3 regions of the Nocardia farcinica genome follow, and region 1 is predicted to be linked to each of the others. Evidence: riboswitches for the same ligand, from Rfam matches in the RefSeq annotation. Region 1 holds a riboswitch; each other region holds the start of a gene.
What was found. Region 1 has a riboswitch for S-adenosylmethionine ahead of AMO33_RS18790 (aminotransferase class V-fold PLP-dependent enzyme). Riboswitches for the same ligand answer to the same signal wherever they lie in the genome.
Positions count from the first base shown of each region.

Region 2: linked by a shared signal. The riboswitch ahead of metX (homoserine O-acetyltransferase MetX) and the one ahead of AMO33_RS18790 (aminotransferase class V-fold PLP-dependent enzyme) in region 1 are both predicted to bind S-adenosylmethionine.
Region 3: linked by a shared signal. The riboswitch ahead of AMO33_RS21910 (rhodanese-like domain-containing protein) and the one ahead of AMO33_RS18790 (aminotransferase class V-fold PLP-dependent enzyme) in region 1 are both predicted to bind S-adenosylmethionine.

Region 1 is NZ_LN868939.1:353,800-361,647, forward strand. Features, by position in the region: gene AMO33_RS18780 (crotonase/enoyl-CoA hydratase family protein) at 1-357, opposite strand, end outside; gene AMO33_RS18785 (flavin reductase family protein) at 661-1,128, shown strand; gene AMO33_RS18790 (aminotransferase class V-fold PLP-dependent enzyme) at 1,190-2,506, opposite strand; SAM riboswitch class IV at 2,554-2,667, opposite strand; gene AMO33_RS18795 (LysE family translocator) at 2,768-3,394, shown strand; gene AMO33_RS18800 (Pls/PosA family non-ribosomal peptide synthetase) at 3,638-7,510, shown strand; gene AMO33_RS18805 (M1 family metallopeptidase) at 7,560-7,848, shown strand, end outside.
Region 2 is NZ_LN868938.1:3,293,819-3,301,666, reverse strand. Features, by position in the region: gene AMO33_RS15680 (error-prone DNA polymerase) at 1-1,246, shown strand, start outside; gene AMO33_RS15675 (M48 family metalloprotease) at 1,301-2,194, shown strand; gene AMO33_RS15670 (DUF4349 domain-containing protein) at 2,254-3,228, shown strand; gene AMO33_RS15665 (DUF167 domain-containing protein) at 3,182-3,415, shown strand; gene AMO33_RS15660 (tRNA (cytidine(34)-2'-O)-methyltransferase) at 3,632-4,096, opposite strand; gene AMO33_RS15655 (DUF3017 domain-containing protein) at 4,248-4,493, shown strand; gene metX (homoserine O-acetyltransferase MetX) at 4,495-5,649, opposite strand; SAM riboswitch class IV at 5,684-5,794, opposite strand; gene AMO33_RS15645 (NADP-dependent isocitrate dehydrogenase) at 6,094-7,311, shown strand; gene AMO33_RS15640 (NAD(P)-dependent oxidoreductase) at 7,452-7,848, opposite strand, start outside.
Region 3 is NZ_LN868939.1:1,064,860-1,072,707, forward strand. Features, by position in the region: gene AMO33_RS21885 (CaiB/BaiF CoA transferase family protein) at 1-853, opposite strand, end outside; gene AMO33_RS21890 (DUF456 domain-containing protein) at 1,045-1,527, shown strand; gene AMO33_RS21895 (amidohydrolase family protein) at 1,564-2,424, opposite strand; gene AMO33_RS21900 (FAD-dependent oxidoreductase) at 2,536-3,939, opposite strand; gene AMO33_RS21905 (Rv0361 family membrane protein) at 4,295-4,744, shown strand; SAM riboswitch class IV at 4,791-4,903, shown strand; gene AMO33_RS21910 (rhodanese-like domain-containing protein) at 4,918-5,334, shown strand; gene AMO33_RS21915 (O-succinylhomoserine sulfhydrylase) at 5,331-6,545, shown strand; gene AMO33_RS21920 (DUF3703 domain-containing protein) at 6,551-6,898, opposite strand; gene AMO33_RS21925 (sterol desaturase family protein) at 6,898-7,755, opposite strand; gene AMO33_RS21930 (AraC family transcriptional regulator) at 7,799-7,848, opposite strand, start outside.

The DNA of each region.
Region 1 (7,848 bases):
CCAGCCCGACACCGCCGCGATCACCGGCTTGGAGCACTCGGCGACGGAGTTGATCGAGGCCTGCAGCCTGCGGATCTCCTTGAGGAAGTCGGTGCGCGGGGCCGCCAGCGCCCGGTCGGCCATCAGCGGGCCGAAGGTGCCGGACATGGCAGGCAGGTCGAGACCGTAGGAGAAGTGTTTGCCGGAGCCGGTGATCACGACCGCGCGCACCTGCGGGTCGGCATCGAGCCCGGCGAAGATCTCCGGGAGCTCCCGCCAGAAATCCGGTCCCATCGCGTTGCCCTTGCCGGGACCGGTCAACGTCACCTGGGCGACATGGTCGCTGATCTCGACCGTGAAAGCCTGCCAATCTGTCATCCGCCCACCGTATCGGCCGCGCCGAGGCCGCGGCCAGCCCCTCCCGGCCGCCGCCGCACCCCGCCGGTGCGGATTTCCTTCGGCGTGGATCGAATCCTCGACCCCGCCGGTGCTCGGCACGTTGTTCCAGGTCACCGCGGTGGGCGGGAGGTGACGAGCCACCCAGCACGGCTGCCGCCCGCGCTCGGCGGGTGCCGATGCGGCGTAGCTTGTGGTGGTGTGAGCGAAGTACCTCGCCCCGAGACGGGCATCCGGATCCCCGACGACCTCAGCGGCATCACCGCCGAGCAGTACCGAGCGTCGATGCGGCACTACCCGGCCGGCGTCACCGTGGTCACGCTCGACTCACCGGCCGGACCGGTCGGCTTCACCGCGACGTCGTTCGCGTCGCTGTCGCTGGAGCCGCCGCTGGTCTCGTTCAACATCGCCCACACCTCGTCGAGCCTGACCGCGATGCTGGCCGCCGACTCGGTCGTCATCCACTTTCTCGGCGAACACCAGCGCCACATCGCGCAGCGCTTCTCCCGCACCGCGGCCGAGCGCTTCGCCGACCATTCGCTGTGGACCACGCTGGAGACCGGGGAGCCGGTGCTGCACGGCACTCCCATCTGGGTGCGCGCCGCGGTGCATCAGCTCATCCCGATCGGTGACCACACCTTCGTCGTCGGCCTGGTCACCCGCGTCCACGACGACACCGACGAGAGTCCGTCGGCGGCACCGCTGCTCTACTACAACGGCCGCTACCACCGGCCCACGGCACTGGACGGGTGATCCCGAGGTCGGCGGCCGGTCGCACGATGGCACCACCGGCAGCCGCTGCCGACCGCGGGCCTCAGCGCAGGCAGGGCGCCGCGCCGCCCGCCGAATCACCGCCGAGCGGCCGGGTTTCGGGGCTCGGGCTCCACAGCCCGCCGGTGCACGCGTAGTTCCACGCCGTCCCCCGCTCGACGAGCCGCGCGACCGCGCCGACCAGGCGGTCGACCTGCTCCGAGGTGGTCGACACCCCGACGCTCGCTCGCAGCGCGGCGGCCACCCCGAGCCGGGCCAGCAGCGGATGCGCGCAGAACCGCCCGTCGCGCACGCCGATGCCGTGCTCGGCGGACAGGTAGGCGGCGACATGACCGGGCTCGTACCCGTCGAGGGTGAACGCCACGATTCCGACGCAGTCGCTGCTGTCGGCGAACACGCGCAGCACCCGGCACCCCGGCACCGCGGCGAGACCGGCGCGCAGCCGCTCGGTGAGCTGCCGCTCGTGCGCGACCAGCGCTTCGGCGTCGACCGCGCCCAGCGCATCGCAGGCCGCGGCGATCGCGGCCGCACCGAGCACGTTCGGCGATCCGCCCTCGTGCCGCTGCGGCGCGGGCGCCCACGCCACGTCGGAGACGCCGACCTCGCGCACCGCGCCACCGCCGGCCAGATACGGCTCGGCCGCGTCCAGCCAGTCCCGCCTGCCCACCAGCACCCCGGCGCCGAACGGCGCGTACAGCTTGTGCCCGGAGCAGGCGAGGTAGTCGATGCCGGTGTCGCGCAGGGAGATCCGCCGGTGCGGCGCGAGCTGCGCCGCGTCGACCAGCAGCCGCGCACCGCACTGGTGGGCGATCTCGGCCAGCCTGCGCAGCGGCAGCACCTCGCCGGTCACGTTGGACGCGCCGGTGACCGCGAGCAGCGCGGCGGGGCGGGCGCACAGCTCGGCCACCAGCCTGCGCAGTGTCTCCTCGATCGTGTCGGCCGCGCGCACCACCCGCCGCCCGTGCCTGGTCCAGGGCAGGAAGTTGGCGTGGTGCTCGATGTCGAGCACCACGGTCTCGCCCGGCACGCAGCCGGCCAGCAGGTTCAGCGAGTCGGTGGTGTTGCGGGTGAACACCACCACCTGGTCGTCGCCGGCGTCGAGGAACCGGGCGACCGAGCCGCGCGCGGCCTCGTAGCACTCGGTGGAGATGCGCGAGGCATACCCGGCGCCCCGGTGCACGCTGGCGTAGTAGGGCAGCAGGTGCTGGATCCGGTCGGCCACCGTGGCCAGCGCCGGAGCGCTCGCGGCCAGGTCGAAGTTGGCGTAGGTGGTGGTCCCGCCCTGGACGAGCGGCACGCGCAGGTCGTCGCCGGACACCCGGGCGAAGGCGGCGCAGGTCTGGTCCACAACAGCAGTCATCACGTCATCCCGTCGGTTCATGGACCCGAGATCGAGAGGATTCGTCGAGTCCGCGCTTGCCGCGTCCGGTCGGACGGCGGCCAGGTCGTCACCCGGAGCACCCCACCGCGGAGGAGGGTTGCCGACCAGCGAGCCGGGGCTTTGCGCTGGCACTCATGACCTGGACCGAGATTGGCAGACCCGGCGCCGCGTTGTCAACCACGATCCCCGGCACACCGAAACCGGGTTGCGGGCGCGCGCGGGGTGCGATCCCATCGACAGGTGACCCCCTCGCTGCTGCTCAGCTTCGTCGGCCTGTGCGTGCTGCTGTCGCTGACGCCCGGCCCGGACTCGTTCCTGGTGCTGCGGTTCTCGATCGTGGACGCCCGACCCGGCATCGCCGCGGCGATCGGCTCGGCGCTCGGCGGCATCGCCTGGGCGGTGGTGGTGGCCGCCGGGGTGGCGACCCTGCTCGAACAGTCCGCCACCGCCTACCGCGCCCTGAAGGTGATCGGCGGAATCTACTTGGTGTACTTGGGGATTCGCGCACTGCTCGACCACCGCAAGCAACGCGGAACCGCCGCGGAGCCGCCCGCGCCGGACCGGCACGCCCCCTCGGTTCGCTCGGCGTTCACCGCCGGTGTGGTCTCGTGTCTGTTCAACCCGAAGGTCGGCCTGTTCTACCTGGCGGTGCTGCCCCAGTTCCTCACCGAGGTCACCTTCGCCAACACGCTCGCCCTCGGTGCGATCGAATGCCTGGTGGCCGCGGTGGAGATGGTCCTGCTCGCCCTGCTGGCCGCCCGTGCCGTCGCCCTGCTGCGCACCCCGCGGGTGCGGGACCGGCTCGAACAGGCCAGTGCGGCGATCCTCACCGCGCTCGGCGTCGGCACGGTCGCCTCGGCCTCCTGACCGGGCCTGCGGACCGGGCCTGCCGACCGGCCACGTCCCGGCTCCGCGCACCCGCCGCGCACGACCCGTCCGGGTACCGTGGACAGCTGGTCACCGGGGTGTTTGCCCTCTGGTAACCCTGCTGTGAAACAAACATCCCGACACTGGGCAGGTTCTCGGAGAGGTGGACAGGACGTGACGCTGCAGCCGCAGGTCGACGCCGCGGCGGACGGCAACCGGGCACCGGGCGCATCGCCCGACCCGCTGTACCGGTCGGTCGCCGCACCCGAGCCGCGCACCCTGGTCGACATCCTCGACGCCACCGTCGCCGCCCACCCCGACGCCCCCGCCCTCGACGACGGCGAGGTCGTGCTCAGCTACGCCGAACTGCGCGCCGAGATCGCCGAGCGCGTGGCCGAGCTGGTGGCCGCGGGCGTGCGCCCCGGCGACCGGGTCGGTGTCCGGATGCCCTCCGGGGATCACCGCCTCTACGTGACCATCCTCGCCGTCCTCTACGCCGGAGCCGCCTACGTCCCGGTCGACGCCGACGATCCCGACGAACGGGCGGCCCTCGTCTTCGGCGAGGCGCGGGTGCGGGTCGTCGCGACCGGTGCGGGGATCGAGGCAGCCGAGCAGGCCGGGACGGACGGCCGCCCCCCGGCAGCCGGCCCCTCCCCCGCCGACGACGCCTGGATCATCTTCACCTCCGGCTCCACCGGCACCCCCAAGGGCGTGGCCGTCACCCACCGCAGCGCCGCCGCGTTCGTCGACGCCGAGGCCCGGATGTTCCTGCGGGACAACCCGATCGGCCCGGGCGACCGGGTGCTGGCGGGTCTCTCGGTGGCCTTCGACGCCTCCTGCGAGGAGATGTGGCTGGCGTGGCGGCACGGCGCCTGCCTCGTGCCCGCGCCCCGGGCCCTGGTCCGCACCGGCGCCGATCTCGGCCCCTGGTTGGTGCGCCGGGAGATCACCGTGGTCTCGACCGTCCCGACGCTGGCCGCTACCTGGCCGCCGGAGGCTCTGGAGGCGGTGCGGCTGCTCATCTTCGGCGGTGAGGCCGTGCCACCGGAACTGGCCGAACGGGTCGCCGGCGGCGACGACGCGGGCCGGGAGGTGTGGAACACCTACGGTCCCACCGAGGCGACGGTGGTGGCGTGCGCGGCGCCACTGACCGGCGAGGGCCCGATCCGGATCGGGCTGCCGCTGGACGGCTGGGATCTCGCCGTCGTCGACGCGCAGGGCAATCCGGTCGGCGAAGGCGAGTCCGGCGAGCTGGTGATCGGCGGCGTCGGCCTGGCCCGCTACCTCGACCCGGCCAAGGACGCCGAGAAATACGCTCCCGCACCGGCATTGGGCTGGGAGCGCGCATACCGCAGCGGTGACCTGGTGCGCAAGGAGCGCGCGGGCCTGATCTTCCTCGGCCGCGCCGACGACCAGATCAAGCTCGGCGGCCGCCGCATCGAACTCGGCGAGATCGACAACGCGCTCCAGCACCTGCCCGGCGTCACCGCCGCCGCGGCGGCCATCCGGACCACCAAGGCGGGCAACAAGATCCTCGTCGGCTACCTCACCGGCCCGGGTGCCGACTACGACCTGCGGGCCGCGCGCGAATCCCTCGCCGAGCACCTGCCCGCCCCGCTGGTGCCGCGCCTGGCGCTGGTCGACGAGCTGCCCACCCGCACCTCGGGCAAGGTCGACCGCGACGCACTGCCCTGGCCGCTGCCCGAGACCGGGCGCGCCGACGCCGAGGACGGCCTGTCCGAGACCGGGCGCTGGGTGGCGGGTCTGTGGGACGCGATCCTCGGCGCCGAGGTCACCGGCCCCGATGCCGACTTCTTCGACCTGGGCGGCGGGTCGCTGGCCGCGGCCCAGCTCGTCACCGCGCTGCGCGAACGCCACCCCGGCATCGCCGTCGCCGACCTCTACGACCATCCGCGCCTGGGTGCGCTGGTCGACTTCCTGGAACAGTCCGCGCCCGCGGCCCGCGTCGAACCGCGCACGGTCGTGCCGACCCCGCGGCGCGCCCAGCTGACCCAGGTACTGGCCACCGTGCCGCTGACCACCCTCACCGGCCTGCAGTGGTTCACCTGGCTGGCGATCGTCGGCAACATCGCCGCCTGGTCCGGCTCGCTGCCCTGGCTGCCGCGGCTGTCCTGGTGGTGGGCGCTGCCCGCCTTCGTCCTGTTCATCACCCCGCCCGGCCGTATGGCGCTGTGCGTGGCCGGTGCGCGCATCCTGTTGCGCGGGGTGCGGCCCGGCAGCTATCCACGCGGCGGGTCGGTGCACCTGCGGCTGTGGGCCGCGGTGCGGCTGTCGGAGGCCAGCGGCGCGGAGAACCTCTCCGGCGCACCGTGGATGGTGCCGTTCGCGCGCGCGCTGGGCGCCCGCATCGGCAAGGGCGTCGACCTGCACACCCTGCCGCCGGTCACCGGCATGCTCGAGCTCGGTGCCGGATGCAGCGTCGAACCCGAGGTGGACCTGTCCGGCTATTGGATCGACGGCGATCTCGTGCACATCGGCCCGATCGAGGTCGGCGCGGGCGCGGTCGTCGGATCCAGGTCGATCCTGTTGCCCGGCAGCCGGATCGGCAAGAACGCGGTGATCGCACCGGGCTCGGCGGTGTCCGGGCGCGTCAAGGCCGACCAGGAGTGGGCGGGCTCCCCCGCGGTGAAGGTGGGCAAGGCGCGCCACCGCTGGCCCGATCACACCCCCGCCCGGGCCCGGCACTGGGTGGCGGTCTTCGCGATCACCTCGGTCGCGCTGGCGGCGCTGCCGATCGTCGGGCTCGCCGCGGGCGCGGCCTGGCTGGCCTGGTGCGTCCGTGACACGACGACGCTCGGCGCGGGCCTGACCGGCGCGTTCGCGGCACTGCCGCCCGCCGTGCTGATCGCCCTCGGGGTGTACGCCGCGGCGACCATCGTGCTGGTGCGGCTGTTCTCGCTCGGCCTGACCGAGGGCTATCACCCGGTGCGCAGCCGCGTCGGCTGGCAGGCCTGGGCCACCGAACGCCTGCTCGACGGCGCCCGCACCTTCCTGTTCCCGCTCTACGCCAGCCTGCTCACGCCACTGTGGCTGCGGCTGCTCGGCGCGAAGGTCGGCAAGCACGTGGAGGCCTCCACGGTGCTGCTGCTGCCGAAGTTCACCACCGTCGCCGACGGCGCGTTCCTGGCCGACGACACCATGATCGCCGGATACGAACTCGGCGGCGGCTGGCTACGCATCGGCGAGGCCAAGGTCGGCAAGCGCGCCTTCCTCGGCAACTCCGGCATGACCGCGCCCGGACGGCGGGTGCCCAAGAACGGCCTGGTCGCGGTGCTGTCCGCCGCGCCGTCCAAGGCCAAGGCGGGCTCGTCGTGGGTGGGCAGCCCGCCCGTGCGGTTGCGCCGCGCCGCCGAATCCGGCGACACCCGGCGCACCTTCGATCCGCCGCCGAGCCTGAAGCTCGCCCGCGCGGCCGTGGAGACCTGCCGATTGCTCCCGGTGCTGGTGACGTTCGGCATCGGACTCGGTGTGCTGTTCGCGATGGCATGGCTGGCGCAGACCGTCGGCCATCCGGTGGCCGCGCTGCTGAGCGGGGTGGTGCTGCTGGTGGCGGGCGCGGTCGCCTGCGGCAGTGCGGTGGCGGCGAAATGGTTGCTGGTCGGGCGGATCCGGGCCGAGGAGCATCCGCTGTGGAGTTCGTTCGTCTGGCGCAACGAGGTGTCGGACACCTTCGTCGAAACCGTCGCCGCGCCCTGGTTCGCGCGCGCCGCCACCGGCACCCCGGTGCTGAATCTGTGGCTGCGGGCGCTCGGCGCGCGCATCGGCCGCGGGGTATGGTGCGAGTCCTATTGGCTTCCGGAGGCGGACCTGGTGACACTCGGTGACGGCGCGACCGTGGAACGAGGCTGCGTGGTGCAGACCCACCTGTTCCACGACCGCATCATGGCCATGGACACCGTCGTCCTCGAACCCGGCGCGACCCTCGGTCCGCACTGCGTGGCCCTGCCCGCGGCCCGCATCGGCGCGGGTGCCACGGTGGGCCCGGCCTCGCTGGTCATGCGCGGTGACGCGGTGCCCGCCTCGACGAGCTGGTGGGGCAACCCGATCGCGCCGTGGCCGCGCCCCCATCCCACGCCGACCGTCGCCGAGGGGTGACGGATGCGAGCGCTGAGGGGTGAGAAGTGCTGATGGGCGAGAAGTGCTGATGGGCGACAAATTCTACGACGAGCCGATCGACGACTACCTGCCGCAGAACGGCAATCGCGGCTATCGGGTCTCCCGCTACGAACTGGACCTGGTCTACAAGGTCGCCGGCAACCGGCTGAGCGGGCGCGCCGAGATCACGGCGGTGACCACCGCGGTGCGCCCGCGCTTCGCGTTCGACCTGGCGCAGTCGCTGAGCGTGGCCAAGGTGTTCGTCAACGGCGCCAAGGTCGCCCGCTACACCCACCGCAACGGCAAGCTCGTCCTCACCCCGCAGCAGAAGATCCCCG
Region 2 (7,848 bases), on a different replicon from region 1:
CCGCCGCAACGGCACCGAGCCGGTCACCTACGACCATCCGGCGCTGGAGAATTCGCTCGGCCGCACGCTCGGGGTGCCGCTGTTCCAGGAACAGCTCATGCAGATGGCGGTCGACGTCGCCGGCTTCACCGCCGCCGAGGCCGACCAGCTGCGCCGGGCGATGGGGTCCAAGCGCTCGCCCGAGCGGATGCGGCGGTTGAAGGAACGCCTCTACCGGGGGATGGCCGAGTTGCACGGCATCACCGGCGAGGTCGCCGACCGGATCTACGAGAAGCTCTACGCCTTCGCCAATTTCGGCTTCCCGGAAAGTCATTCGCAGAGCTTCGCGGCGCTCGTCTTCTATTCGGCCTGGTTCAAGTTGCACCATCCGGCCGCGTTCTGCGCCGGGCTGCTGCGCGCGCAGCCGATGGGGTTCTATTCGCCGCAGTCGCTGGTGGCCGACGCGCGCAGGCACGGGGTACCGGTGCACGGGCCCGACGTCAACGCCAGTCTGGCCGAGGCCACCCTGGAGAACGGCGGGCGCGAGGTCCGGCTCGGCCTGGCCGGGGTGCGCCACATCGGGTCGGAGCTGGCCGAGCGCATCGTCGCCGCCCGCGTCGAGCACGGCCCCTACACCTCGGTTCTCGACCTCACCGGGCGCGTGGAACTGACCGTCGCACAGGCCGAGGCGTTGGCCACGGCGGGCGCGTTCGACGGTGTCACCGGCCCGTCCGGCGCCGAGCGCTCCGGTGGGCGGCGGGCGGCGCTGTGGGCGGCGGGGGCGGCGGCGCGGGAACGCGCGCATCTGCTGCCCGGCACCGGCCCGGCCGCCGACGCGCCCGCCCTGCCCGGGATGAGCGCGCTCGAACTCGCCGCCGCCGACGTCTGGGCCACCGGGATCTCACCCGGCAGTTATCCGACCGAATTCCTGCGCGCCCGCATGGACGAACTCGGCGTGATCCCGGCGGGTCGGCTGCTCGAGGTGCGCGACGGTTCGCGGGTGCTGGTGGGCGGGGCGGTCACGCACCGGCAGCGCCCGGCCACCGCGGCGGGCGTCACCTTCCTCAATCTGGAGGACGAGACCGGGATGGTGAACGTGGTCTGCTCGGTGGGCTTGTGGACGCGCTATCGCGCACTCGCCCAAAGCGCTTCGGCGTTGCTGGTGCGCGGGCGGGTGCAGAACGCGGAGGGGGCGGTCAGCGTGGTCGCCGAGCATCTGCAGCTGTTGTCGTTGGGCATGGGGTCGCGCTCGCGCGATTTCCGTTGACGCCGCGGCGAACTCCGGCCGTGCGCGGCGCGGTGATCCGTACGATGATCCCTCGTGTCTGTGATCCTCGCGTCGGTGCTGATCCTGCCGACCATCCTGCTCAGCCTGCTGATCGTCGGCACGGCGGGCGCGCTGCTCGGATCCTGGGCGGTCCTGGTGCTCGGCGGCGCCTGGCTGCTGTACGGCGTGGTGCTGGTGTGGATCGCCTGGTACGCGCCGGAGCGCGCGAGGATCGCGGCCGTGCTCGACGGTTACCGCCGGCCCGAGCCCGCCGAGGCGCGACTGCTGGCGCTCGCGTGGGAGCCCGTCGCCCGCGCGGCGGACGTGCCGGGGCGGCATCCGTTGCGGGTACAGGACGGTGCGCGGGCCACCGCGACGCCCGCGCCGTCGTCGGCGATCGCGGTCACCGCGTGGGCACTGCACGATCTGCCCGCGGCACAGGTGTCCGCTCTGCTGGCGCAGGCGCTGGGGCATCACGCGGGCGCCGACCCGCGGCTGCGGCTGTGCGGTGCCTGGTGCGCCTGGCCCGCGGCGATGCTGTGGCGGGTGCTCGCCTTGGTGGGCAGGCCGTTCGACCTGCTCGGGTACCGCGCCCCCGTGGTGCGCGCCGTCCTCGGACTGGTCTCGCTGCCGGTCCTGGTGGTGGTGCTCGGCCACCGTGTCGGGTTGCCTGCCGCGATCTTGCTGGCGGCGGTGCTCGCCGTCGAACCCTTCGCGCGCGCCGCTCGTTCCCGCGCCGCCGAGACGGCCGCCGACCGCTACGCGGTCGCCCTCGGGTACGGTCCGCCGCTCGCCGCGGCCCTGCGCACCTGGGCCGCCGCGCACGAGCCGCCGCTGCCGCTGTGGTATCGCCGCCTGCTCGGCAGCGAAGCGCCGACGCCGGTGCGGCTGCGCGAGATCGAACGGGCCGCACCCGAACGCCCGGTCCCCGGCGGCCGGGCGGCATGACGGTCTCGGCGCCGCGCCGAATCCACTTCCGTCGCCGTCCCGGCCGCTACGCTGCGACCATGCGGAAGCTTGCGGTCCTGTGTGTCGCCCTGCTCGGGTCGGTGTTGCTCGTCTCGTGCGGCGGTGACGGCGAGGATTCCGGCGCCCGGCCCGACATGGGCACCGCCGCGCCCGCGATCAGCCCGCCCGGCCTGCGCGAGCAGGCGCCGAGCCCGGCCGACAACGCCCCCGACACCTCGACGCTCGACCGCAAGGAGGTGGTCACCGGCAGCGTCGAGATCACCGCCGCCGACCCGATCGCCGCGGCGGGCCGGGTCGCCGACCAGGTGCGCGCCGTCGACGGCCGGATCGACAGCCGCACCGAACAACCCGGCACCGACGACACCGACCCGTCGGCCACCCTCACCGTGCGCGTACCCGCCGACCGCACCGACGCCTTCGTCGACGGACTCGGCGGGATCGGCGAACTCACTCGGGTCAGCACCAACCGCGACGACGTCACCATGCAGTGGGAGGACCTCGACGCCAGGATCAAGGCGTTGCAGGCCTCGGTCGACCGGTTGCGCGCGCTCATCGCGGGCGCCACCACCACCGCCGACCTGATCGCCGCCGAGGAAGCGCTCGGCAGCCGCCAGGGCGAACTCGACAGCCTCACCGCCCAGCAGCGCCGCCTCGCCGACCAGGTCGCGCTGTCCACCCTGACCATCTCGATCACCGCCGCCGACAAGGGTTCTCGCGACGACGGGCCGACGAACTTCTGGGACGGCGTGGTGGCGGGCTGGCATTCGCTGGTCGACTGGTTGCAGGACGCGATCGTGTTCCTCGGCAAGGCGGTGCCGTGGCTCGGCTTCCTCGCGCTGCTCGGCGCGCTCGGCTGGGCGCTCCTGCGACTGGTGCGCCGCCGCCCCGCGCCCGCCGCCGGCACCCGACCCACCGCGGCCGTCGGCCCCGATCGACGCGAAAGCGCTCCGCAGACAGGAGGTTCCGGTGCCGACCAAGGTGGTGCGCGCGACGATCAAACCGAACAGCCGTAAGGGCCCGCTGGTCGAGACCGCCGCCGACGGCACCCTCACCCTCTACGTCCGCGCCCCCGCCGTCGAGGGCAAGGCCAACAAGGCCGCCATCGACCTGCTGGCCGCCCACTACGGTGTCCCCAAATCGGCCGTCCGCCTCACCGCAGGCGCCACCTCCCGCCACAAACGTTTCGACATCGACGAATAGGCGCGGCTCCAGCCGACTACGGCCACGCGACTACGGCCACGGCGCCGGACCGGTGGCCGACGCCCACGCGGCCGGCGCCCTGTTGTCCACCAGCCGGATCGCCACCGCTCCGCGTAGGACCGCGCCTGTGGGGTGAATGCGGCCGCCGTCGTCACCACCGCCGCGACATCGAGCACAGTAGCGGCGCCCACCGACAGGCGGGGGCGGATCCGGGGATCAGATCGCGCCGGGGAAGCCCTGTTGGCGCCAGGCCTCGTAGACGGTGACGGCGGCGGCGTTGGAGAGGTTCATCGAGCGGCGGCCGGGCAGCATCGGGATGCGCAGGCGGTCGGTGATGTGCGGGTCGGCGAGGACCTCGGCGGGCAGTCCGGTGGGCTCGGTGCCGAACAGCAGCACGTCACCCGGGCGGTAGGCGATGTCGGTGTAGCGCGTGCTGCCCTGGGTGGTGAAGGCGTACACCCGCTCCGGCGCCAACGCCTCCCACGCCGCCGCCAGGCTCTCGTGCACGGTCACACTGGCCAGGTCGTGGTAGTCCAGCCCCGCCCGCCGCAGCTTCGCCTCCGACAGGTCGAACCCCAACGGCTCGATCAGATGCAGCGCACACCCCGTCCCCGCCACCAGCCGGATCGCATTACCGGTGTTCGGCGGAATCCGCGGCTCATGGAAGACCAAATGGAACACAACGCAGAAGCTTCGCACGACCGCCCGGCGGCGCGGCGGTCCGGTCCGCGACCGTGCCCCTTCGCATGGAAGAATCGCGCGGGTGAGTGATGTGGAGGGTTCCGGCGAGCCGCGGGGCGGGGCGGGCCAGTTCCTGCGTACTCATCTGCCGATGGTGCTGGTGGGGCTGGTGGTGCTGGTCGCGGTGGTGTTCGTGGCCTCCGACCGGTGGCGGCGCGGTGCGCTGATCTTCGGCGGGGCGGCGTTGCTCGCGGCGGCGCTGCGGCTGTGCCTGCCGAGCATCCGGGTGGGGGTGCTGGCGGTGCGCAGCAAACCGTTCGACGTGGCGGCGCTGACGCTGCTCGGCTCGGCGATCGTGTTCCTGGCGGTGACCATCAACACGCTCGGCGTGGGCTGATTCAGCGGTGGGCGCGCGCCAGCCGCATCGTCTCGACCAGCAGTTTGCCGATGGCGGCGGTTTCGGTGAGGAACCCGTCGTGTCCGTCGCGGGAATGCACGACCTCGAGCCGCGCGCAACCGGGTAGCAGGTCGGCCAGCTCCTGCTGGGTGTGCAGCGGGTAGAGCCGGTCGGAATCGACGCCGCCGACCACGCACGGCACCGGGGTGGCGGCCAGCGCGGCCGCGACGCCGCCGCGCCCGCGCCCGACGTCGTGCCGGTTCATCGCCTCGGTGAGCAGCACATAGGTGGCGGGATCGAAACGCCTGCACAGCTTCTCGGCCTGGTGCTCGAGGTAGCTCTGCACCGCCCAGCGCCCGCCGTCGAACGGATCCTCGCCGTCCTGGGCGTGATTGGCGAAGCGGTGGTCGAGCTCGTCCTCGGTGCGGTAGGTCAGGTGCGCGATGCGGCGCGCGATGCCCATTCCGGTGGTGGGTGCGCGGCCGGTGTCGTGGTAGTCGCCGCCCTGCCAGTCCGGGTCGGCGGTGATGGCGGCGATCTGGGTGGTCTGGGTGCCGATCTGGTCGGCGGTGGCGCGCGCGCCGACCGCCAGCACCAGCGCGGCGGCGACCCGCTCGGGGGCACCGACCATCCATTCGAGCACCCGCATGCCGCCCATCGAGCCGCCGACCACGGCGGCCAGCCGGTGGATGCCGATCCGGTCGAACAGCGCGGCCTCGGCGGTCACCTGATCGCGGATCGAGATCGCCGGGAAGCGCGAGCCCCACGGCTTGCCGTCGGGTGCGGTGGAACCGGGGCCGGTGCTGCCCTTGCAGCCGCCGAGCACGTTGGTGGCGATGACGCACCATTCGTCGGTGTCCATCGGCGCGCCGGGCCCGACCATGCCGTTCCACCAGCCGGGCAGCTGGTGCACGTCGTCGGCCGGGCCGACGACGTGGGAGTCGCCGGTGAGGGCGTGCTCGACGAGCACGACGTTGTCCAGGCCGGGGGAGAGCTCGCCCCAGCGCTGCACGCCGAGGTGGACGTCGGGGATGACGGCGCCGCTCTCCAGCCGGATGTCGCCGACGGGCACGATGGCCAGGGTGCCGTCCGGCGGCGGCAGCAGTTCCGCCCCGGTGGCCGAGGGGCAGGGGCTCTGATCGGTGCTCACGGTCACGCGGACCACTCGATCATGTCGGGAAAACCTCCTGCGAGCGCGCTTGCCCCCGACCTTCGGGAGCCCGGTCATCACCCGGAGCACCCCACCGCAGCTGGAGGGTTGCCGGCCAGCGAGCCGGGGCTTGACGCTGGCGCTCATGACCTGACCGCCATGGTAACCGGGCGGGCCGCGATGGCCGAAATCCGGCCCCCGGTGTCATCATGGGTGAGGTGCTCGAGATCACTCCGAGCTTACTGGCCGGTAACCGTCACATCGCCCGCACAGGGCCCCCTCCCCGCACGGTGCGGACGGCGGCAGCAGTACGCTCGTCTTGTTTGCACCACGTGTCCCGCGGACAATGCGGGGCATATACGTTGTCTGTTGAACAGCTGGGGTCCGCTCACAAGCGTGTTCGCCTGGCCGTGCAATGAGGGCACACATCCTAGGAGGACACGAAGATCCATGTCCAAGATCAAGGTTGAAGGCACCGTCGTCGAACTCGATGGTGATGAGATGACCAGGATCATCTGGCAGTTCATCAAGGACAAGCTGATCCACCCGTACCTCGACGTGAACCTCGAGTACTACGACCTGGGCATCGAATACCGCGACAAGACAGACGACCAGGTCACCGTCGACGCGGCCGAGGCGATCAAGCGCCACGGCGTCGGTGTGAAGTGCGCCACCATCACCCCGGACGAGGCGCGCGTCAAGGAATTCGGCCTGAAGAAGATGTGGCGCTCGCCCAACGGCACCATCCGCAACATCCTCGGCGGCACGATCTTCCGCGCCCCGATCATCATCTCCAACATCCCGCGCCTGGTGCCGGGCTGGACCAAGCCGATCATCATCGGCCGCCACGCCTTCGGCGACCAGTACCGCGCCACCGACTTCAAGGTGTTCCAGGGCGGCACCGTGACCCTCACCTTCACCCCCGACGACGGCAGCGAGCCGATCGTGCACGAGGTCGTGAAGATGCCCGAGGACGGCGGCGTCGTGATGGGCATGTACAACTTCAAGAAGTCCATCGAGGATTTCGCGCGGGCCTCGTTCAACTACGGCCTGCAGCAGAACTACCCGGTGTACATGTCGACGAAGAACACCATCCTGAAGGCCTACGACGGCATGTTCAAGGACACCTTCCAGGAGATCTTCGACACCGAGTTCAAGAGCCAGTTCGACGCCGCGGGCCTGACCTACGAGCACCGCCTCATCGACGACATGGTGGCCTCCTCGATGAAGTGGGAGGGCGGCTACGTCTGGGCGTGCAAGAACTACGACGGCGACGTGCAGTCCGACACCGTCGCGCAGGGCTTCGGCTCGCTGGGCCTGATGACCTCGGTGCTGCTGACCCCGGACGGCAAGACCTGTGAGGCCGAGGCCGCGCACGGCACCGTCACCCGGCACTACCGCCAGCACCAGCAGGGCAAGCCGACCTCGACGAACCCGATCGCGTCGATCTTCGCCTGGACCCGTGGCCTCGAGCACCGCGGCAAGCTGGACAACACCCCCGAGGTGATCGGTTTCGCGCAGACCCTCGAGGACGTCGTCATCAAGACCGTCGAGGGCGGCCAGATGACCAAGGACCTCGCGCTGCTCGTCGGCGGCGACCAGGGCTACCTGACCACCGAGGAGTTCCTCGGCGCGCTCGACACCAACCTGGCCCGCGCGCTGCGCTGACCCAGCCGACCCACCGGACACGGGGCGGGCCTGTCGGACCCTCCCCGCCCGGCGCCGGGCACACGGACCCGGTGCCGGATCGAACGGGCACCCGCCCACCGCATGCCGCGGTGGCACGGGTGCCCGAGCCGTCTGCGGGGTCAGGAGGTCACCGGCGCCGCGGTCAGCGCCGCGACCGCGCGGGTGAAGCTGGCCGCGCCATGACCCGCGGCGACCTCGGCGTCGAAGATCCGCTGCAGCGGATCGAGCAGGTCGGTGGCCACCCCCTCGGCCCGGGCGGTCGCGCGGATGTCGGCCAGGCCGCTGCGATTGACCGCAAGGTCGGAGTAGTTCACCGGGTACTCGCCCGAGTCGATCTCCGCGGCGAGGGTGGGCAGCATGTCCAGCAGCGCGCGCAGCCAGGGCGCGAGGTAGGTCTCGGTGAAGCCGACCGCGCCGGCCCGCTCGCCGCGCGTCATCGCCACGGCCTGGAAGAACCCGCCGAACAGCCCGTACATCCCGGCGAGCACGGCCATGTCGTGCCTGGCCGCCGAGCCC
Region 3 (7,848 bases), 710 kb from region 1:
CGGCGAACAGCTTGCGCAGCTGGTCCTGGCCGTTGGGATCGATCTGCATCGGCAGGCCCTCGGGATCGATCTCGAGCCCCTTCAACAGCTCGGCGTAGAACTGCGGCTCGATCGCGCCCACCGCCATGTACTTGCCGTCGGCGGTCTCGTAGGTGTCGTAGAAGGCCATGCCGGTGTCGAGCAGGTTGGTGCCGCGCTCGTCGGACCACAGGCCCATGCCGCGCATACCCCAGATCATGTGCGACAGGGCCAGCGCGCCGTCGATCATCGCCGCATCGATGACCTGGCCCTTGCCCGAGCTCTGCCGCTCCACCAACGCGGCCAGGATGCCGAACACCAGGAACATCGAACCGCCGCCGAAGTCGCCGACCATGTTCAGCGGCGGCACCGGCCGCTCGCCCTTGCGGCCGATCGCGTTCAGCACGCCGGTCAGCGAGATGTAGTTGATGTCGTGCCCGGCGCGGTCGGCCAGCGGTCCGTACTGGCCCCAGCCGGTCATCCGGCCGTAGACCAGGCGCGGGTTGCGGGCCAGCGTCTCCTCCGGGCCGAGGCCCATCCGCTCGGTGACGCCCGGGCGGAAGCCCTCGATCAGCACGTCGGCCTTGTCGATCAGGCCGAGGACCTTCTCGATGTCGGCGGGGTCCTTGAGGTTGGCCTCGACGATGGTGCGGCCACGCCACTGCGGGCGCTCCATCACGCCGGGGAACAGGTTCGGTCGCTGGACACGCACCACGTCGGCGCCCAGATCGGCCAGCAGCAGCGCGGCGTGCGGACCGGGGCCGATACCGGCCAGCTCGACAACTCGGATGCCCGCGAGCGGGCCCTGCTTGGTGGCGGTGGATTCTGTGCTCACGCCCTACCTCGGTTCGTCGTTGATCCAGGTCACCGGCTGCCGGTGCCTCCCGTCCGATACCCACGGTTCCGGCGGGTGTATTGACAGTATGACAACAAGCCGGGGGTCATCCAGGGCAGCCCCGGGTGCGGCCGGGGGACGGATGGGCGAGAATCCGTGCGGCGGCGATCGGCGGAGGAGAGGATGCGGGCGTGAGCGTGTGGGGCGAGGTCGTCGTCGGTCTGGTGATCCTGGTCGGGCTCGTCGGCATCGTGGTGCCGATACTGCCGGGCGTGATCCTCGTCTTCGGGGCGATCCTGGTGTGGGCGATCATGACCGGCGGGGCGACCGCCTGGACGGTGTTCGCGATCGCGACGGTGCTGCTGGTGATCTCCGGCGTCGTCAAATACGCCTGGCCGGGCCGGAAGATGAAGGACGCGGGGGTGGCCAACCGGGCGCTGTTCCTCGGCGCGGTGCTCGGGATCGTGGGGTTCTTCGTGATCCCGGTGGTCGGCTTGTTCGTCGGATTCGTGCTCGGCGTCTACCTCAGCGAGCTGCAGCGCTTCTCCGACACCAAGCAAGCCTGGACCGCGACCACGCACGCGCTCGAGGGCGTGGGCCTGTCGATCGTGATCGAACTGCTGGGCGCCCTGCTGGCCACCGGCGTCTGGGTGATCGGCGCGATCCTGGCCTGAGCGCGGTCAGGCGCGGCCGTCGGCAGGCCGGGACGGTCAGTCGATCGCGCGGAACGGGATGGTGTCGGCGGGCTCCAGCGGCGCGGGCCGCCGCAGCGGCAAGGTCGGGTCCTGCGGTAGCGGCAGGGTCGGGTCGGGATCGGTGAACTCGGGACGCTCGCGGGCGGGCAACCGGTAGAACGCCCGCGCGTTGTCCTCCAGCACGGCGTGCATATCGGTGCCCACCACATCGCACAGCAGGTCGACGTCGGAGTCGCGGAACGGGCGTCCCGCCCGGGTGCCGGGCAGATCGGTGCCGAACATCAACGCCTGCGGGTTCACCGCGTGGATGCGGCGCAACGTGTCGGCCACGTTCATCGACACCCGGCCGAATCCGGTCGCCTTGACCCGCGCGCCCCGGTCGACGAGGTCGAGCAGGAACGGCAGGCCCTCCTCGGACATGCCGAGATGGTCCACCGACAGGGCGGGCAGCTTGGAGATCACCGGCTGCAACGACGCCAGCATCTGGCCGTCCATGTAGACCTCGACATGCCAGCCCACCAGCTCGTGCGCGCGCAGCGCCTGCACGGTCATGCGGGTGATGTCGGCGGCGGCCCGCTTGAGGTTGAAGCGCAGTGCCCGCACGCCCACCCGGTCGAGTTCGATGATCTCCTCGTCACCCGCGTCCAGGTCCAGCCGCGTCACCCCGACCCAGCCCGCACCGAGTTCGGCCAGCGCCGCCTTCAGATACGTCTGGTCGGTGCCCTGGAACGACGCGCTCACCACCGCGCCGCCCTGGACATCGAAGCGCGCCATACGTTTCCGATAGTCGGCGATGGTGTAGGGCTCCGGCAGGTAGCCCTCGTTCTCGGTCAGCGGGAACCGCGGATCGATGATGTGGACATGGGCATCGAACACGTGTACAGAATGCCTCGAGATCGCCGGGCTGTCGCACCTGCCGCCCGCGTGGTGACACCGGCGCTGCTGCCACAGCCCGCGTGGTGACGCCGCGCTACCGCCGCCGGCCGCTCAGACCTTGTGCGGCTCGCTGGCGCGCAGCATGTCCTCGCGCTCGACGACCTTGACGCGCTCGCGGCCCTCCGGCTCGCCGAGCGAGCGCTCGTGCGCGTCCAGGCGGTACCAGCCCGCCCAGGTCGTGAACGGCAGCCCCTTGCTCTCCAGGAACTCGATGACCGCGTCCGGGTCCGGGTTCTCCGCCGGGGTGAACGAGGGGGCGTCGTCGAGCAGGCAGGCGATCGTCTCGTTGGCGTCGCCCTTGGTGTGGCCGATCAGGCCGACCGGGCCGCGCTTGATCCAGCCGGTGACGTAGGTGGCGGGCATGTAGCGCGCCGGGCCGTCGGCGTTCTCGTCGATCAGCACGCGACCGGCCTCGTTCGGCACGGTGCCTGCCTGGTCGTCGAACGGCAGGTTGCTGATGTTCTGCGACAGATAGCCGACAGCGCGGTAGACGGCCTGGACGTCCCAGTCCTTGAACACGCCGGTGCCCTTGACGTTGCCGGTGCCGTCGAGCTGGGTGCGCTCGGTGCGCAGGCCGACGACCTTGCCGTTCTCGTCGCCGAGGATCTCCGCCGGGGACTCGAAGAAGTGCAGGTAGAGCTTGTGCGGACGGTCGCCCTGGTCGCGGATCGCCCACTGCTCGAGGGTGTTGGCGACCATGTCGACCTGCTTGGAGTGGCGGCGCGCGGCCTCCGAGCCCTCGTCGTAGTCGATGTCCTCGGGGTCGACGATCACCTCGATGGTGGGCGAGTGGTCGAGCTCGCGCAGCTCCAGCGGGGTGAACTTGGCCTGGGCCGGGCCGCGGCGGCCGAACACGTGCACCTCGACGGCCTTGTTGGCCTTCAGGCCCGCGTAGACGTTCGGCGGGATCTCGGTGGGCAGCAGTTCGTCACCGGTCTTGGCGAGCACGCGCGCCACGTCCAGCGCGACGTTGCCGACGCCGAGCACCGCGACCTTCTCCGCGTCCAGCGGCCAGGTGCGGGGCACGTCCGGGTGACCGTCGTACCAGGAGACGAAGTCGGCCGCGCCGTAGGAACCGTCCAGGTCGATGCCGGGGATGTTCAGCGCGCGGTCGGCGTTGGCGCCGGTGGAGAAGATCACCGCGTCGTAGAAGCGGCGCAGGTCATCGAGGGTGATGTCGGTGCCGTAGTCGATGTTGCCGAGCAGGCGCACCTGCTCCTTGTCGAGCACCTTGTGCAGGGCGGTGATGATGCCCTTGATGCGCGGATGATCGGGCGCGACGCCGTAGCGGATCAGCCCGAACGGTGCGGGCATGCGCTCGTAGAGGTCGATGCTCACGTCGGCATCGGACTTCATCAACGCGTCGGCGGCGTAGATTCCGGCCGGCCCCGCGCCGACGATCGCGATGCGGAGCGGGCGGGCGCCGCTGGTCGGCGCTGCACTCTGTTCGGTCATCTGTTACGCGCACCCTTATTGGTCGAATACGTTCACTGGCGTCCTTCTTAGCTTAGGCTAAGTTGACGCACCGATCTGGTTGCCCCTGGCGATACGGACGCCGATCGGGCCCCCTGTCACGTCCCAGGTCACGACGTTCGCTGTCTTTTGCCAGGACAGCGGGCCGCAGATTCGCGATTCTATCGTCCGGCCGACAGCCGCCGCCGGGGCGGTGCCGCGGCGGACCCGGATCCGCGCGCTGCGTACCTGCCGCCGCCGTCCACGGTACCCGCGCGTGCGTGGCGCCGGATGTGTGCTGCGTCGCGGCCGGGGGCCGCCGCCCGCCCACCACGGCGCACCGGGGATCATCGAGGTCATGGCCGACAAGCAGCCCGCCGGGCAGGACGAACCGATCCCCGTCGATCAGACCGATCACCGCTCGATGACCCCGTTCATCGCGGCCGCGGTGATCGCGGTGATCGTGCTGGTGGCCATCGTGCTCGGCGGCCTGCTCTCCCCCGCTGAGAAAAATGTCACAGAAGCCGACCGGATCACCGCCGCCGTGCAGAACTTCGTCGAGGGCACCAACGCCACCGACGAGGTGCCGCCGCCCGGTGCCGCCTGCGCGGATTTCGACCCGGCGCGCTCACCGCTGGCCGCGCAGGAAGGCACCGGCAAGACAATCGAACTGGCGTCGGTCGCCGATCAGAGCGTCAACGGCAACCGGGCCAAGGCCACCGTCACGGTGCGGGTCGACGGGGCCGAACAGACCGCGACCTGGAACCTGGTCCGTGCCGACGGCACGTGGGTGGTCTGCACCGCCTGATCCGGTTGACACGGTGACTTCGGTCCAGGCAATCTCAGTGACCGAAGGTCATGAGCACCAGCGCCAAGCCCCGGCTCGCTGGTCGGCAACCCTCCTCCGCGGCGGGGTGCTCCGGGTGACGACCTGGCCGTACCGAAGACGGTGCGGCAAGTGCGGATTCACAGGAGGTTCGAATGAGTTACGCCGGGGACATCACCCCCCGCCAGGCCTGGGAACTGCTGCGTGAGAACCCCGCGGCCGTCCTCGTCGACGTGCGTACCGAAGCCGAGTGGCGCTTCGTCGGCGTGCCCGACACCAGCTCCATCGACCGGCCCACCCTGCTGATCGAGTGGGTGGACGGCACCGGCTCGCCGAACCCGCGCTTCGCCGAGCAGCTCGGCAAGGCACTGGCCGACCGCGCGCCGGAGGCGCCCGTGGTGTTCCTGTGTCGGTCGGGGCAGCGTTCGGCGCACGCCGCCGACGTCGCGACCGAGCTGGGAATCACCCCGTCCTACAACGTGATCGAGGGCTTCGAGGGTTCGCTGGATGCCAACGGGCACCGCGGCGGCACCGGTTGGCGGGCCGAGGGGCTGCCCTGGAGGCAGTCGTGATCACCGGCGGCGCGTTCGACAAGCCGCTGCCCGAGGGCGTCGGTCCCGCGACCCTCGGAGTGCGCGGCGGGCTGCGCCGGTCCGGCTTCGAGGAGACCGCCGAGGCGCTCTACCTGACCTCCGGTTTCGTCTACGAGAGCGCCGAGGCCGCCGAGGCCGCGTTCACCGGCGAGGTGGAGCACTTCGTCTACTCCCGGTACGGCAATCCGACCGTGGCGATGTTCGAGGAACGCATCCGCCTGATGGACGGCGCCGAGGCCGCGTTCGCGACCGCCAGCGGTATGTCGGCGGTGTTCACCGCGCTCGGCGCGCTGCTCGGCGCCGGCGACCGGCTGGTCGCGGCCCGCAGCCTGTTCGGGTCGTGTTTCGTGGTCTGCAACGAGATCCTGCCCCGCTGGGGCGTGGAGACGGTGTTCGTCGACGGCGAGGACCTCGACCAGTGGGAGCGGGCACTGTCGGTGCCCACCGCCGCGGTGTTCTTCGAGACGCCGGCCAACCCGATGCAGACCCTGGTCGACGTGCGCCGGGTCACCGAGATCGCGCACGCCGCGGGCGCGAAAGTGGTGCTGGACAACGTGTTCGCCACACCGCTGCTGCAGAAGGGCTTCGATCTCGGCGCCGACGTGGTCGTCTACTCCGGCACCAAGCACATCGACGGCCAGGGCCGGGTGCTCGGCGGTGCGATCCTCGGCGACCGCGAGTACATCGACGGCCCGGTGAAGACCCTGATGCGCCACACCGGCCCGGCGCTGAGCCCGTTCAACGCCTGGACGCTGCTCAAGGGCCTCGAGACGATGCCGCTGCGCGTGCGGCACTCCACCGAGTCGGCGCTGCGGATCGCCCGCTTCCTCGAGTCGAACCCGGCGGTGAGCTGGGTGAAATACCCGTTCCTCGAATCACATCCGCAGTACGACCTGGCCCGGGCCCAGATGTCCGGTGGCGGCACCGTGGTCACCTTCGAGCTGAAGGCGGCCGAGGGCGAGGCCAAGAAGCGCGCGTTCGAGGTGCTCGACCGGCTGCGGATCATCGACATCTCCAACAACCTCGGCGATGCCAAGACCCTCATCACCCACCCCGCCACCACCACCCATCGCGCGATGGGCCCCGAGGGCCGGGCCGGTATCGGCCTGACCGACGGGGTGGTGCGCATCTCGGTGGGGCTGGAGGACGTCGACGACCTGCTCGGCGATCTCGAGCACGCGCTGAGCTGACCGGCTCATCCGGCCGGCCGCAGCAGTTCCGCGAGGTCGGCCGGGATCGGCATCGGCCGGCGCAGACCGACATTCGCGCGCCCGGTGTTGCCTTCCGGATAGCGCCCGGTCAGCGAGCCGGGCGCGGCGACGAGGACGCGGACGAGCTGGCCGACGGCCTCGCGGCGGTCGCGCTGCCGTACCGCCAGGGCGAACATCGCGACGTGGTTGCCGGTGTGCAGCCACGGGTCGGGCTGGGACAGGATGTGCGCGCGTTCGAGGTGCGTCCAGCGCAGGGCCGGGTCGGCGGTGGTCTTCGCGGCCGCCATCTCGGCGCGGTAGCGGGCGCGGGCGGCGGGGGAGAGGGCGGGCATCAGTGTCCTTTCCGGAATGGTTCGGCCAGTTGGGCCAGGTAGCCCACCGGATAGTCGGGTTTCGCGGCCATGCCGAGGTCGTCGCTGGTGAACCGCCGTCGCGGGTCGTAGCTGTAGGTGCCGAGCAGGTGGTCCCAGATCAGGGTGAACAGGCCGAAGTTGACATCGCCCACCCCCGCCCATTTGAGGTGGTGGAAGCGGTGGCCCTCGTTCAGCGCCAGCACGTGTTTGAGCGGCCCGACCCGGTAGTCGGCGTTGGAGTGCTGCAGCAGCAGTTGCACGGCCACGGCCAGTGCCAGCGCGGCGGCGACCGGCACCGGGATACCGGCGAGCAGCAGGGGCGTGACCCCGGCGATCATCTCGACCGTCTGGTGCAGTGGGTGTTTCATCAGGCCGTTGAGGCCGTAGCAGCGGGTGACGCTGTGGTGCACGGCGTGGAATCGCCACAGCACCCCGATGTGGTGGCTGGCGTAGTGGGCGAGCGTGATGCCCAGATCGGCGATCAGGATCGCCACCAGCACCTGGATGACGAAAGGCCAGCTGTGCGGCCATATTCCGGTACCCGGTAGCAGCGCGGCGAGGGCGGGGATGGCGGCGACCGAGCCGAGGACCAGCGTCTCGTTGACGACGGTGTGGACGGTGTCGCGGCCCGCGTCGCCGTGCGAGCGGTTCCAGGCCGGCCGGTAGGGCAGCACACGTTCGGCGGCGAACGACAACGCGACGGCCGCGGCGAGCAGCGCCACCAGCCACAGCTTGGCGGCGCCAGCGGCGGCCAGGGCGATGCCCGCGCCGTTGATGCCTACCAGCATCACCGGCACGTAGCCGTATCGGACAAGGGGGCGAACCACAATGGACATGGGTTCAGCGTCGCCGCCGTGCCCGGCCGTCGGCTTGAAGAAATCAGCTGACCTTCGCCGGCGGCGGGCGCCAGCCGGTCGCGATGAGCGCTT